Regions from separate parts of the Ectobacillus soli genome, predicted to be linked through region 2. Evidence: predicted binding sites of a transcription regulator. Region 2 holds the regulator's gene; each other region holds the start of a gene.

Region 1 (3,290 bases), on a different contig from region 2:
AGAGGGCACTGAAACGGAAGGATGTTTCAGTGCCCTTTTTTGGCATGCGGGGAATGGTGTACGGGAAGAGAAGAAAAGCAGAGGGCGGGAGCGATAACGCTCGGTTGGTGCCCGAGTGCGAGAGAAAAATTGTCGTAGCGGTAACCAAAGGAACGGGATGGTGCCCGCAAAGGAGAAGCAAGCAAAATAGCGGTAACCAAAGGACCAGATTGGTGCCCGGAAAGGAGAAGAAAGTAAAATAGTGGTAATCAAAGGGCCGGATTGGTGCCTGCAAAGGAGAAAAAACCGGAACAGCGGTAACTAAAGGACCTTGAGCACCCCCACAGCTATCACAGCAAAAAAAGGACCACTAAAATAATTTCAGTGGTCCCTGCTATATTATGTGATTAAATCGTTTCTAGCTTTTCTACCTCATATTTGCGGTGTGCACCGTGATGTGGATCCATTTCGTTTCCTTAGTTTGATCTTTTATACGGTGATAGAATGTAGATAAGTTCCCTATTATTGTATCAATATTGCTAAAAAGTACAAATGTTCATACACTTTGAAACATCAAATGGCTTGACCAGAAATTTTTTGAAAATTATCATTGAATTATCATTGTTTTTCTATTGAGGAGATCAAGTAACTTTCATACAATGCTAAGTAAACGAGGTATTGTAAGGAGGCAAACATATGCGTAAAATTATGATTACGCTACTTGCTGTTCTGATAGTAGGACGTGGATGGGAATGGTACATACAACAAGCATCTACGAAGCCGTTACCTGAAGAATCTCGATTTTTTAGTGAAGACGACATGTTACATCATCCCATTCGCATCGCAGAACAGATAGGTATGTATTTCGATAATTGAAGTATTGAGGGATGAGTATGTATGAATCAAATTCAAAATTGTCATAAATTGATTTTAAAGCAGGGTGATCCGTTTCAAGCAGGTTCGTTTATTTATTTAGATAAACCACAAACAATTATTGGTCGTGCGAATCCATCCTATGACCCGGATTTCTCGATTCATAATCAGTTTGTTTCACGAAAGCATTTCGTTGTTTTTGTTAAAGATGGCATAATGACGATTCAGGATTTAGGTAGCAAGCATGGAACGGAATTAAATGGAGAAGCACTTATTCCGTTTGAAATATATCGGCTACACGATTCGGATACAATTACATTGGCTAATGGGCTAATTGAGTTACAGATGGAAAAAGACTATGATGAAACGATGGAAATTCCAGGTGAACTCCTGGCTTATCATTTACATAAAGATCGGCTTGACCTAGATGATATTGCCCAAACGGTTTATTTCCATGACGCGAGCATTAAATTATCGCAAAAGGAATACGCCTGCTGCAAAATATTGGCTGAGAATTTAAATGAGTTTGTCAGTAAGCAGCAAATTATTGACGCTGTATGGCCTGAACGTACCTTATCATGTAATGTGTATGTAGGAACGGAAGAAATGAATTCTCTCATTTACCGTCTTCGTATGAAAGTTCGAGGTTATTTGAAAATAGAGTCTGTATTACGAAAAGGATTTCGAATGTCTAGAAGTGATGTGCATGAAATTGACTAAGGAAAGAGACACATTTGGTTGTGGTCTCTTTTTTTATGGAGTAGATTTCACTTTACCACTCCTTGCAAATTTCTATGTGGACGACATTTGCTGTATATATAAAACGAGCTTTACCAGCGGTATCGATAATCTGTAATCGTTGATTTGTTACATTGTAATGATGAATGCGGCCTGTTATATGAAAAATAACACCGCGATGACGATAGTCAAAGGATACAAAGTTATGGTGCTCCATGGCTTCACATAACATCATTTCAATATGTTCATCGGGCTCCTGTGGTTTTGGTAGTTGAATGATCTCTTCCCATTCAAATGTACCTATTTCCCAATTTTCGTTTATGAGTTTCACAGCAATCACTCCTTTTAATCGAACATTTGTTCTTATTTTACCCTTTTTTATAGGAAGTATGCAAGTGTTTCTACGCTGTAAAATGAAATAGAGACAAACAATTTTTTGTAAAAATATTATTAAATTGTCATAGGAAACGTCAGCTAAGATAACAATTTTGATACGATGATAGATAGGAGGGGATTAGCGTGAATCAAGAAACAGAGTGGTTGTTTATTGTGAAGGATCCTGTCATTATGAGTGATTTGTATTTATTTTATTCCAATGGGCGGACGGGGCTGTATGTTGATTATGGAAGTGCATTGGATGTTGCTAGGTTTTGCTACGAGAAAGATGGGTTAAAAGGGTTAGATGATTTTAAAACAACGTTCTTATATAGAAAAGAAGAGTTAGAGGAGGCGGTTACGGCTGTTGTTAGTTCCTCTGAAATGGCAATGGAGTTGTTTCAACGTGCGTTGCAAGAACAATATGAAACAACGTTTGAACGTCCTTTTTTATATGTAAAGGAAGACGGAGCGATTCAAAATATGTTTGTTAATAATGGAACAGGCGATAGCAGTGACAAAACGGCAGAAAAGCTGGCGAATGAGCATGAACAAGCCTTTCGTGAGTTTGTGTTTACAAGTATTGTGTAGGGTTATATGAGAAGGTTACGATTTGAAATAGATCTCTTTTTTAATTCTAATAATTCAGAAAACGAGTTGACATTCAGACGATAGTTTTATAGAATGTAGATAATTTCATATGTCTTATCAAGAATAGGTGGAGGGACAGGCCCTGTGAAGCCTTGGCAACAGCCGGAAATCGGAATTGTGCCAAATCCTGCAGTGTACTCTGGGAGATAAGAGATATTCAGCCATGTGCGAGTTCGGGCTGCTTCTTTTACCTTTAGGGTAGGAAGCAGTCTTTTTATTTAGAAAGGAATAGAAAGGGTGATGAGCATGGGAGAAACATGGAAGGAAGGTACCATCTGTGATCAAGGAGGCTATGCGCCTAAAAACGGAGAACCACGTGTGCTACCACAATATCAAAGCACAACGTATAAATATGATACATCAGAGGATTTAGCAGCTCTTTTTATGGCTGGAGGGAAGAAACATGCCTATTATCGTGGATAAGGATTTGCCAGCACGTAAGATCTTACAAAACGAGAATATTTTTGTCATGACGAAGGAGCGTGCCTTCTCACAAGATATTCGACCGCTCAAGATTGCAATTTTAAATCTAATGCCAACGAAGCAAGAAACAGAAGCACAGCTATTAAGATTACTTGGGAATACACCGCTTCAAGTAGATGTGCAATTCTTACACATGGCATCACATACATCTAAAAATGTGTCACAAGACCATCTTACAAGCTTCTATTCGA
Region 2 (3,290 bases):
CGGGGTTTCGTTATCCCCAATAATCGTCACCTCATTTGGATGGACAATCACATTGTTTAAATAGGTTGTTCCGCTTCCTGTCAATCTTTGCCCGATGCCATCCCAATCGTCTTCGATGATGACCCCTTCACGGTCCGTAGGGATGAATACGGATGCAGTTTTACCATCTACCGTTGATGCCATTACAACGACGGAATCTGCATACAATGTACCTGTACTAAAGTACTTTGTACCGTTTAAACGATATCCGGTACCATCAGGAGATAGCGTCGTTTGAAAAGACAGGGTTCCAACATTTTTCGAAGAAATTTCGGTAAATGCGTTCCCAATAATTTCTCCTTCCGCGATTCGTTTCAGCCAGTTTTGGCGCTTAGTTGAGTACGGACTCAAGAGAATAATCTCGACTTGGTAAAAGTGAAAACGAAGGATATGTGCCACATCAGAATCCGCCTCTGCTAAACGGATGACAATTTGGAAAATATCACGAATGCTAACACCTCCGCCGCCAAGTTCTACAGGTAAACGAAGAGCACCAAGGCGAGCTTTGCGAATTAAATCCACCGCGTAATAGGGACGTGCTTCGCTTCCGGCTTTTCTCCGTTTTTCTGCATCTTGCGCAATTACAGCGAGTAACTTCTCAAAATCAGTAGAACCAAATATTACAGGTGTTTGAAATTCATAGGAATCTAGTTGTTCCTGTTCGTTTTCATTTCGTTTTGCATGTAATTGGTTTGAATTTGCCATTATACATCGCTCTCCTTTATCCATTTTAATAGTTTTCTAATTTTCTTTAGCGTAAGAACAAAAAAGAGGCTCGTGTCTGCTTTCTAACGTTAGAAAGTGACAGGAGCCTCCGGTTGTCCAGTTAGCTATTTGTATGAAGTTGTTATAAGTATCATAATTCCAACAAAACATAGATGTCAAGTATGTTTTAAAAATGAGAATTTTTTACAAAAAACGGAGCATCAAGATGAAGGAAATGTGAGAAAAAATAGTAGGTGCAGCATATACATTTATGTAGAAAATGTGCAAGCTGCAAAAAAATAAGAGCTTAACTAAGCTCTTAGTGAATCATCCGGTATACACCGACTACTTTTCCGATGATGGAAACTGATTGTAGAATAATTGGAGCGAGGGAAGAGTTTTCTGGCTGAAGGCGGAAATGATCTTTTTCCTTAAAAAATCTCTTTACCGTTGCTTCATTTTCATCCGTTAATGCAACTACAATTTCCCCGTTATCTGCTGATTGCTGCTGGCGAACGATGACGAGGTCCCCGTCCAGAATACCCGCTTCAATCATGCTATCCCCTTGTACTTTCAGCATAAATACTTTATCAGAATCTGAAACGAGGTTAGCGGGCAATGGAAATTGTTCCTCAATATTTTCAATTGCAGTAATAGGTGGTCCTGCTGTAACTTTCCCAACCACGGGAACGTGAATAACAGGGGGGTGATTGGTTTCTAAATTATCGAAACTTATAATTTCGATTGCACGTGGCTTAGTAGGATCACGGCGTATAAAACCTTTTTCTTCAATTCTTGCTAAGTGACCGTGAACGGTAGAGCTAGAAGCAAGACCAACTGCTTGACCTATTTCACGTACGGAAGGCGGATATCCTTTTTCGCTTACTCGTAATTTAATAAAGTCAAGTATATCCTGCTGCCTTTTTGTTAATTTTTCCATCTCTCCACCTCGTTTATATAGAAAATATTAGTATAATTATAACATATGTTCGCCTTTTCTACAAACGTAGGTTCGAATCATGTATAGATGTATGGTATTATTTTTGTACGAAGCAAGTAAGGAGAAGATTCAATGAAGGCTATTATTTATGTTCGTGTGAGTACGAAAAAGGAAGAACAAGAGACATCTTTAGCAAGACAGGAAGAAGAACTTGTGAAACTTGCACAGCAATATGATTTGCAAGTTGTGAAAATTATTCGTGAGAAAGAGAGCGGTTATACAATTGAACGAGAAGGAATTCTAGAAATGCTAGATTGTATTAAAGAAGATAATATAGAAGTAGTTTTAATTCAAGATGAAACACGACTAGGAAGAGGCAATGCGAAAATAGCACTCATGCATTGTTTACGTAAAGAAGGTGTTCGGGTATATACACATAGCCAAAATGGAGAGTTGCAGTTGTCTGATGCTGATTCGATGGTGCTTGATATTATTAGTGTTGTTGAAGAATATCAACGGAAAATACATAATTTGAAAATTAAACGTGGAATGAAGCGTGCAGTTGAACATGGATATCACCCAGAAGAAAATTTAAAGAATCGTGATATGAATGGCGGCCGTGAGAAAAAGGAAGTACCAATTGAAGAAATTGTTCGTTTGCGGGGTAATAAGTTGACCTTTGCTGAAATTGCTGCAACACTAAGAGGCTTTGGTTATGATGTATCAAAAGCAACGGTGCATCGTCGCTACGTAGAATATACAAACGAGCAGAACCCTTGATATAACTGATTAACTATTGTATGATAGACTTCAGTTTACAGAAAGGAGACTGCTCATGATATCATCTCAAAAATTAAATCGTATAAATGAGCTTTCTAGAAAGGCAAAGACAATCGGATTAACTGACGTTGAAAAACAAGAGCGTCATATCTTACGTCAAGAATATATTAAGTCTTTTCGTGTTCAAGTATTGGAACGGTTGAAATCCATAAAAATTGTAGATGAATGTGGAAATGATGTTACCCCTGAAAAACTAAAGCTTTTGAAACAGCAACAAAACAGCTTATTACAATAATAGATCAAAAGAAAGCAAGATAACTCCATCTTGCTTTCTTTTGATTTATAGGATTGCTACAGCTTAAATGGATAAAAACTATAAAATAAGTATAACCTAAAAAGTTTAAATGACTTCCATATGAATAGTTATTTTGAAATAATAGAATATAATCCACACAATTCCTCATACATGTTGTATAATGATGCGTGGCAAGCTAATATAAATGTATATGAATGCTTAGGCTAAATTGAATGAAGGGAAGAAAACTATGTCACATTCAATCGAACACTTATCTATAACAACTATTCGCACACTTGCAATCGATGCGATTGAAAAGGCGAATTCCGGACATCCGGGCATGCCAATGGGGGCTGCACCGATGGCCTATACATTGTGGACGAAATTTATGAAATTAAATCCATCCAATCCTACTTGGTTTAATCGCGATCGATTTGTATTATCTGCTGGACATGGCTCTATGTTATTGTACAGTCTTCTACACTTATGTGGATATGAAGTAACAATGGAAGATTTGAAAAACTTTCGTCA
Region 3 (3,290 bases), on a different contig from region 2:
TGGTTGGGTTGATGCTAGGGCACTCGATAATACAAACGCGATAACTCCGGCAAATATGGACATTGTGATAGGAGCCAATCCTGATAATGGGATATGGTCAACGCCCTACGGAATTGAAGGAGCGCAATATATAGATAGTACGAAGAAACTTGCACTGCAACAGGTGACTGTTACAAGCATTGTTCAAAGAGGAAATGTTAATTGGTATCAAATTCGAAACAAGGATTCATTAACCTTTATAGGCTGGATTGATGGTGACCATGCTGTGTCATATTTAAACGATTTAAGGGAAGAAAATCGCATAGGAACCGTTACCTATACCTCAAAGGGAGATGGGGTTTGGAGCCTGCCTTACGGGGAATACGGTGCTAGGTACTTAGGACCTACGAACAATTATGCGAATCAAGCTGTACAAATTGTCCAAAGTATAAAAGGTGGAGAAACCGTTTGGTATCATATTAGGAAAGACAATCAAGATATCGGCTGGGTTGATTCTCGTTTATTTTCTACATTAGATAACGTAAAAGATGAGAATCGTCAAGCTGTCTTAGGTTCGGTAGAAAGCTGGGAGGCGATTTACAAAGCTCCAGAAGGGGAACCAGGCGATGATATTTTGGGTTGGGTAAGTGAATATAATTACCAATCTGTTCAGGTTTTAAAAAGCGCTAACAAAGGAGATACAATCTGGAACCAAATCCAGCTTAAGAATGGACTGATTGGCTGGGTAAATTCTCGTGTATTATCGAAAGAATATAACGGTTTGGAAAATATAAAGGATGAAAACTACGATGCAGTTGTTCAATACTCGCCTAATGGAGATGGAATTTGGTCGGCTCCTTACGGGGAGTATGCAGCTGAATACTATGCCCCAACTAATTATTACAGCAATCAAACGGTACATGTCATTCAAAGTGCGAAAAAGGGAGCAACGACTTGGATCAAATTTAAATTTGCAAATGAAGTAATAGGTTGGGTCGATGAGCGAGTGTTACATGCGCAGTCAAGCGGATCGACAAATGGCAGCGTATATACAGCTCCAGAAATTCGGGACAAAGCGCTTAACTTAGGATTCTTTACTTCTCCCATTGGAGCGTTAGTTTATAACAAGTATGGAATACAAGGAAATATCCTATACGAGTATGCTAGTTTATTTCCAACTGGTGGAGGAGATATCGATATCAATTTGATGTTGTATAACACTGATCCGGACTTCGAAGTGAAAGTAAAGGATTTATTATCCGCTATTTTACCAACGCAAGGAGAAAACTTCTTTAACATGGTTGCGCAGGATAATTCATCTCGTACATTTACATTAGATGGACGTACCATCAAATTAACGAAATACCTATGGGGATTAGACATCTCTTTTGGTCCAATCAAAAATTAATGTATTACTGAACGTTGCATGCCTAACTATTCGAAACGAGGGTTCCCCACACCCTCGTTTTTGTAATTTCCCCAAAGACGATATCACCTCAAAAAGCCGTAACAGAAAAATAATACGAATATTTGTTCGTATTATTAGTATTTTTTCCTCTCCCCGTGGTAAAATATAACTACATATTTTGTAGTTTGGGGAGGTTGAACGGTTTGGAGCATGAGTTTGAAGTTGTGTCCCAGTACTCTCCACAAGGGGACCAGCCAAAGGCAATTGAAGCTTTGGTGAAAGGTGTGAAAGAAGGAAAGAGACATCAAGTATTGCTTGGTGCGACAGGAACGGGAAAGACCTTTACAGTTTCGAATGTGATTAAGCAGGTGAATAAGCCGACGCTTGTTATGGCTCATAATAAGACGCTAGCGGGTCAGCTGTATAGTGAGCTAAAGGGCTTTTTTCCGAACAATGCAGTTGAATATTTTGTAAGCTATTATGATTACTATCAACCAGAAGCGTATGTACCGCAGACAGATACATATATTGAAAAAGATTCCAAGGTGAATGATGAAATTGATAAGCTGCGTCACTCCGCTACGTCTGCGCTGTTTGAACGATCTGACGTTATCGTTGTTGCCAGCGTTTCGTGTATTTACGGTCTCGGTTCGCCGGAAGAATATAGCGAACTTGTCGTTTCGCTTCGTGTTGGTATGGAAAAAGGACGAGATCAATTGCTCCGTCAGCTTGTGGATGTGCAGTATGCCCGCAATGATATCGATTTCCAACGCGGGACGTTCCGTGTGCGCGGGGATGTCGTCGAAATTTTTCCAGCGTCCCGTGACGAGCATTGTATTCGAATTGAATTTTTCGGGGATGAAATTGACCGCATTCGTGAAGTGGATGCGTTAACAGGAGAAGTGCTAGCTGAGCGGGAACATGTTGCCATCTTTCCGGCATCTCACTTCGTAACGCGTGAAGATAAAATGCGGATTGCCATTCAAAATATAGAAAAAGAACTAGAAGAACGGTTAAAGGAATTGCGTGAGCAGGACCACCTATTAGAAGCACAGCGGCTCGAACAACGAACTCGCTATGATTTAGAAATGATGGCGGAGATGGGGTTTTGTTCGGGGATTGAAAACTACTCCCGTCATTTAACACTTCGCCCAGCCGGATCGACGCCGTATACGCTTCTTGATTATTTTCCAGACGATTTTTTACTTATTGTCGATGAGTCTCATGTTATGCTTCCGCAAGTACGGGCTATGTATAACGGAGACCAAGCGCGTAAACAAGTGCTAGTGGATCATGGCTTTCGTTTGCCGTCAGCACTTGATAATCGTCCGCTAACATTCGGGGAATTTGAGGATAAAGTGAAGCAAGCCATTTATGTATCAGCAACGCCAGGACCGTATGAGCTCGATCTTGCACCAAAGGTCGTGCAGCAAATTATTCGCCCAACTGGCCTACTTGATCCGACGATTGCTATTCGACCAATTGAGGGGCAAATCGATGATTTACTTGGTGAAATACAAGAACGAATTGCCAAACATGAACGTGTCCTTGTTACTACGCTGACGAAAAAGATGTCGGAGGACTTAACCGATTATTTAAAGGATATCGGCATTAAAGTAAATTATCTTCATTCGGAAGTGAAAACATTAGAGCGGATCGAAATCATTCGTGATCTTCGGTTAGGAAAGTATGATGTCCTAGTTGGCATTAACCTTCTTCGGGAAGGACTCGATATTCCAGAAGTGTCGCTCGTTGCCATTTTAGATGCGGATAAGGAAGGGTTTCTTCGTTCCGAACGTTCCCTTATTCAAACAATGGGGCGCGCAGCGCGTAATGTGAATGGTCATGTCGTCATGTATGCGGACAAAATAACGCATTCGATGGAAGTTGCTATCAGTGAAAC

What was found. The regulator LexA, encoded in region 2, represses DNA repair genes until DNA is damaged. The targets are predictions, from matches to a motif close to CGAACATATGTTCG.
Region 1: ACAN53_RS14020 (YolD-like family protein) is a predicted target of LexA. The motif match lies at 1,941-1,954, and genes of this name have one in related genera.
Region 3: uvrB (excinuclease ABC subunit UvrB) is a predicted target of LexA. The motif match lies at 1,503-1,516, and genes of this name have one in related genera.

What each region holds. Positions count from the first base shown of each region.
Region 1 covers NZ_JBGJZM010000002.1:445,809-449,098, reverse strand. Annotated here, with positions in the region: gene ACAN53_RS14030 (hypothetical protein) at 676-855, shown strand; gene ACAN53_RS14025 (FHA domain-containing protein) at 877-1,572, shown strand; gene ACAN53_RS14020 (YolD-like family protein) at 1,625-1,921, opposite strand; gene ACAN53_RS14015 (hypothetical protein) at 2,110-2,556, shown strand; SAM riboswitch class I at 2,668-2,769, shown strand; gene ACAN53_RS14010 (hypothetical protein) at 2,863-3,039, shown strand; gene metA (homoserine O-acetyltransferase MetA) at 3,020-3,290, shown strand, end outside.
Region 2 covers NZ_JBGJZM010000001.1:830,132-833,421, forward strand. Annotated here, with positions in the region: gene ACAN53_RS04280 (acyl-CoA dehydrogenase family protein) at 1-744, opposite strand, end outside; gene lexA (transcriptional repressor LexA) at 1,064-1,684, opposite strand; gene ACAN53_RS04290 (YneB family resolvase-like protein) at 1,817-2,464, shown strand; gene ACAN53_RS04295 (DUF896 domain-containing protein) at 2,520-2,759, shown strand; gene tkt (transketolase) at 3,010-3,290, shown strand, end outside.
Region 3 covers NZ_JBGJZM010000002.1:137,815-141,104, reverse strand. Annotated here, with positions in the region: gene ACAN53_RS12550 (GW domain-containing glycosaminoglycan-binding protein) at 1-1,387, shown strand, start outside; gene uvrB (excinuclease ABC subunit UvrB) at 1,591-3,290, shown strand, end outside.